Regions from separate parts of the Streptomyces marincola genome, predicted to be linked through region 1. Evidence: predicted binding sites of a transcription regulator. Region 1 holds the regulator's gene; the other holds the start of a gene.
What was found. Region 1 encodes HrcA, which represses chaperone genes, less so after heat shock. Its sites were predicted from a motif close to TTNGCACTCNGNNNNNCNGAGTGCNAA; they were not measured.
Positions count from the first base shown of each region.

Region 2: LC193_RS11930 (FmdB family zinc ribbon protein) is a predicted target of HrcA. The motif match lies at 898-924, and genes of this name have one in related genera.

Region 1 is NZ_CP084541.1:1,794,651-1,797,104, forward strand. It holds gene dnaJ (molecular chaperone DnaJ) at 1-1,046, opposite strand, end outside; gene hrcA (heat-inducible transcriptional repressor HrcA) at 1,047-2,063, opposite strand; gene LC193_RS07690 (MBL fold metallo-hydrolase) at 2,253-2,454, shown strand, end outside.
Region 2 is NZ_CP084541.1:2,813,464-2,815,917, reverse strand. It holds gene LC193_RS11935 (potassium/proton antiporter) at 1-739, shown strand, start outside; gene LC193_RS11930 (FmdB family zinc ribbon protein) at 937-1,305, shown strand; gene LC193_RS11925 (S-methyl-5'-thioadenosine phosphorylase) at 1,302-2,156, shown strand.

The DNA.
Region 1 (2,454 bases):
AGCTTCGCGAGCCGGCGCAGCAGCTCCTCCTGCTCCGGGTCGAGCTTGCCCGGGGTCTGCACCTCGACGTGCACGACGAGGTCGCCCCGGCCCGCGCTGCGCAGGTGGGACACGCCGCGCGCGTGCAGCGGGATCGACTGCCCGGACTGCGTGCCCGGCCTGATGTCGACCTCCTCCATGCCGTCCAGCGTCTCAAGCGGCACCTTGGTGCCGAGGGCCGCGGCGGTCATGGGGATGGTGACGGTGCAGTGCAGGTCGTCGCCCCGGCGCTGGAACACCGGATGCGGCTTCTCCCTGATCTCGACGTACAGGTCGCCCGCCGGGCCGCCGCCCGGGCCGACCTCGCCCTCGCCCGCGAGCTGGATGCGGGTGCCGTTGTCCACGCCCGCGGGGATCTTCACGGTCAGCGTGCGGCGGCTGCGCACCCGGCCGTCGCCCGCGCACTCGGGGCACGGGGTGGGCACGACGGTGCCGAAGCCCTGGCACTGCGGGCAGGGCCGCGACGTCATGACCTGGCCGAGGAACGAGCGGGTGACCTGGGACACCTCGCCGCGCCCGCGGCACATGTCGCAGGTCTGCGCCGAGGTGCCGGGGGCCGCGCCCTCGCCGCTGCACGTGGTGCAGACGGTGGCGGTGTCGACCTGGATCTCCTTGGTCGTGCCGAACGCCGCCTCGTTGAGGTCGATCTCCAGACGGATCATGGCGTCCTGGCCGCGCCGGGTGCGCGACTTCGGCCCGCGCTGCGCGGCGGTGCCGAAGAAGGCGTCCATGATGTCCGAGAAGTTCCCGAAGCCGGCGCCGAATCCGGCGCCCGCGCCTGCCGACGCGCCGCCCATGGGGTCGCCGCCCAGGTCGTACATCTGCTTCTTCTGCGGGTCGGAGAGCACCTCGTAGGCGGTGTTGATCTCCTTGAACCGCTCCTGGGTCTTCGGGTCCGGGTTCACGTCCGGGTGCAGCTCGCGGGCCAGCCGGCGGAAGGCCTTCTTGATCTCCTCCTGCGAGGCGTCCCGCTGCACACCGAGGATCGCGTAGTAGTCGGCCGCCACTTAGTTCTCCGCGAGGATCTGTCCGACGTAACGTGCCACTGCGCGCACCGCTCCCATCGTTCCGGGGTAGTCCATGCGGGTCGGTCCGACCACGCCGAGCTTGGCGACCGCCTCGTCTCCTGAACCGTAGCCGACCGACACCACCGACGTGGACGTCAGCCCCTCATGGGCGTTCTCGTGACCGATGCGCACGGTCATGCCCGAGTCCTTCGCCTCGCCGAGCAGCCTCAGCAGCACCACCTGCTCCTCCAGTGCTTCGAGCACCGGGCGGATGGTGAGCGGGAAGTCCTGGCCGAAGCGCGTCAGGTTGGCCGTGCCGCCGATCATCAGCCGTTCCTCGGTCTCCTCGGCCAGGGTTTCGAGCAGCGAGGACAGCACCGTCGTGACCGTGCCGCGCTCCTCCTGGTCGAAGGAGTCGGGCAGGTCCGCGACCAGCTGCGGCACATCGGGGAAACGCTCGCCGACGATCCGGCTGTTGAGCCTCGCCCGCAGGTCGGCCAGCGAGGTCTCGCCGAACGGCGCCGGGCAGTCGATGACGCGCTGCTCCACGCGCCCGGTGTCGGTGATCAGCACCAGCATCACCCGGGCCGGGGCGAGCGAGAGCAGCTCCACGTGCCGCACCGTGGAACGGCTGAGCGAGGGGTACTGCACCACGGCGACCTGCCGGGTCAGCTGGGCGAGCAGCCGGACCGTGCGGCCGACGACGTCGTCGAGGTCGACGGCCCCGGCCAGGAAGTTCTGGATGGCGCGGCGCTCGGCGGGCGACAGCGGCTTGACGCCGGCGAGCTTGTCGACGAACAGCCGGTAGCCCTTGTCGGTGGGCACCCGGCCCGCGCTGGTGTGCGGCTGGGCGATGTAGCCCTCTTCCTCAAGCGCCGCCATGTCGTTGCGCACCGTCGCGGGCGAGACATGCAGGTTGTGCCGCTCGGTCAGCGCCTTGGAGCCCACCGGCTCCTCGGTGCCCACGTAGTCCTGAACGATCGCGCGCAACACTTCGAGCCTGCGTTCGCTCAGCATGTCGCACCTCCCGTCCTGCCGTCCGTGAGCGGTTCGCCGCCCTGGCACTCACGCGCGAGGAGTGCCAGGCCCTGGTCCAGTGTACGGCCGGGTCGCACGGCCAGGGAATGCGCGGCGGGCAGTTCCTGCCCGCCGCGGCCGCGAACACCGCAGGACCTGCCCGGTCGTCCGAGTGGTTAACGTCACGCCATGGCATACGCGGAGGAGCACGAGACGGAGCACGCGTGGGAACGGCCGGCCCCCGGCGTCCTGCGCCGCCGGCTGCCCGGGTGGGACGAGACGGTGGGCGCCGTCGCCGGTGCGGACGGCGTGCTCATGGTGGACACGGGACCCTCGGCCGCGGACGGCGCCGCCCTGGCCCGGGAGGCGGCGGCGCTGCTCGGGGCGCCCG
Region 2 (2,454 bases), 1.0 Mb from region 1:
GCACCGGCCGGCGACCCGCGGGTTCGCCGACGCGGTGGCGTGGGTCGCGCAGATCGGCCTCTTCGTGCTGCTCGGCATGCTCGTCGACCCGGACGCGCTGGGGGACGACATCGGGCCCGCGCTCATCGTGGGCGGCGCGCTGACGCTACTCGCCAGGCCGCTGTCGGTCGTGGTCGCGCTGCTGCCGTTCCGGCGGCCCTGGCGCGAACAGGCCATGCTCTCCTGGGCCGGGCTGCGCGGCGCCGTGCCGATCGTGCTCGCCACGATCCCGGTCGTCGGCGGCGTCGAGGACAGCGAACGCATCTTCTCCGTCGTCTTCGTCCTTGTCACCGTCTACACGCTCGTGCAGGGGCCCACGCTGCCCTGGGTCGCGCGGCGGCTCGGCCTCGCGGGCTCGGGGGAGGCGGTGGACGTCGACATCGAGTCCGCGCCGCTCGACCGGCTCCGCGGCCACCTGCTGTCCGTGACGATCCCGGGTGCGTCGCGGATGAACGGCGTGGAGGTCCGCGAGCTGCGGCTGCCCGTCCAGGCCGCGGTCACCCTGGTGGTGCGCGACGGCAGCAGCTTCGTGCCGCAGCCGGAGACGGTGCTCAGGCACGGGGACGAACTGCTCGTCGTGGCCACGGACGAGGTGCGGGACGCGGTGGAACGGCGGCTGCTCGCCGTCGGCCGCGGCGGCAAGCTCGCCGGCTGGCTCGGCACGGGCGGCAGCACGGGGGTGCGCAGGCGGGCGGAGTGAGACCGGGAGGCTCAGGGGGGCGCCGGTCGGGCCGGCGGTCGGGGTGGCCGCGCGGGGCGGCGGTCGGGTGGGGCGGGTGGCCGCGCGGGGCCGGCGGGGCGGCCGGTGTTCACCGGCAGTGGACTTCCGGGGGCGGAATGTTGCACGATGGAGCGTCGTTAGCACTCCATGACCATGAGTGCCAGGAGGAAGAAGACGTGCCGAAGTACCAGTATCAGTGCACCGAGTGCCACGAAGGTCTCGAAGTCGTGCAGAAGTTCACCGACGACGCCCTGACGCAGTGCCCGGCGTGCCAGGGCCGGCTGAAGAAGGTGTACTCGGCGGTCGGCATCGTCTTCAAGGGCTCCGGCTTCTACCGCAACGACAGCCGTAACAGTTCGTCGTCGAGCAGCGCGCCGGCGTCCGGAGGCAAGAGCGGCAAGAACGGCGGCAAGGGGAGCGACTCCTCGTCCTCCTCGACCTCCTCGTCGTCCGACTCCGCGGGAGGGTCCTCCTCGGGGTCCGCGGGCTCCTCGTCGTCCTCCTCCTCTTCGGCGTCCTCGAACGCCGCGGCCTCCGCCGCGTGAGCGCAGCGGGCGGGGGCGCCACCGCCGAGCGGGCCGACATAGGGGTGATCGGCGGGTCCGGGTTCTACTCGTTCCTCGACCGAGTGACCGAAATCACCGTCGACACCCCCTACGGCCCGCCCAGCGACTCGGTGCTGCTCGGCGAGATCGCCGGCCGCCGCGTCGCGTTCGTGCCGCGGCACGGCCGCGGGCACCACCTGCCCCCGCACCGCATCAACTACCGCGCCAACCTGTGGGCGCTCCGCTCGCTCGGCGTGCGCCAGGTCGTCGGCCCTTGCGCCGTCGGCGGGCTGCGGCCCGAGTACGGCCCGGGCACGCTGCTCGTCCCCGACCAGCTCGTGGACCGCACCAAGGGCCGCCCGCAGAGCTTCTTCGACGGCGCGCGGCGCGCGGACGGGCAGCAGCCGAACGTGGTGCACGTCTCGTTCGCCGACCCCTACTGCCCGACCGGGCGCGCGACCGCGCTCGCCGCGGCACGCGCCCACGACTGGCAGGCCGTGGACGGCGGCACCATGTGCGTCGTCGAGGGCCCCCGGTTCTCCACCCGTGCCGAGTCCCGCTGGCACGCCGCGCAGGGCTGGTCCGTGGTCGGGATGACCGGGCACCCCGAGGCGGTGCTCGCTCGCGAACTGGAGCTCTGCTACACCTCGCTCGCCCTCGTCACCGACCTGGACGCGGGAGCCGAAGCGGGCGAGGGCGTGTCGCACGCCGAGGTCCTCGACGTGTTCGCCGCCAACATCGACCGCCTGCGTGAGGTGCTGTTCGACCTGGTCGCGCGCCTGCCGGAGCAGCGGGACTGCGCGTGCGGCGCCGCGCTGGAGGGCCAGGACCCGGGGATCGCGCTGCCGTAGGCCGCTGCGCCGGGCCGGTCCCGTCGTGGTGTCGGCCACCTCGCCGCGCCGTGTCGACGTGCCCGGCTGCCCATGGCCCGGCCGTGGCCCCCGGCCGTCTGCCGCGGACTGTCCGCCGCCGCTTGTCCGCTGCGGGCTGTCGGCTTCCGGGGGTCCGCTTCCGGTGGTCCACCGCCGCTTGTCTGCTTTCGGCCGCCCGCTTTCGGTGGTCCGCTTTCGACCGTCTGCTTTCGGTGGTCCGGCCGTAGCGGTCCGTTGCCGACCGTCCGCAGCCTGCCGCACGGCACGTCGCGTATCG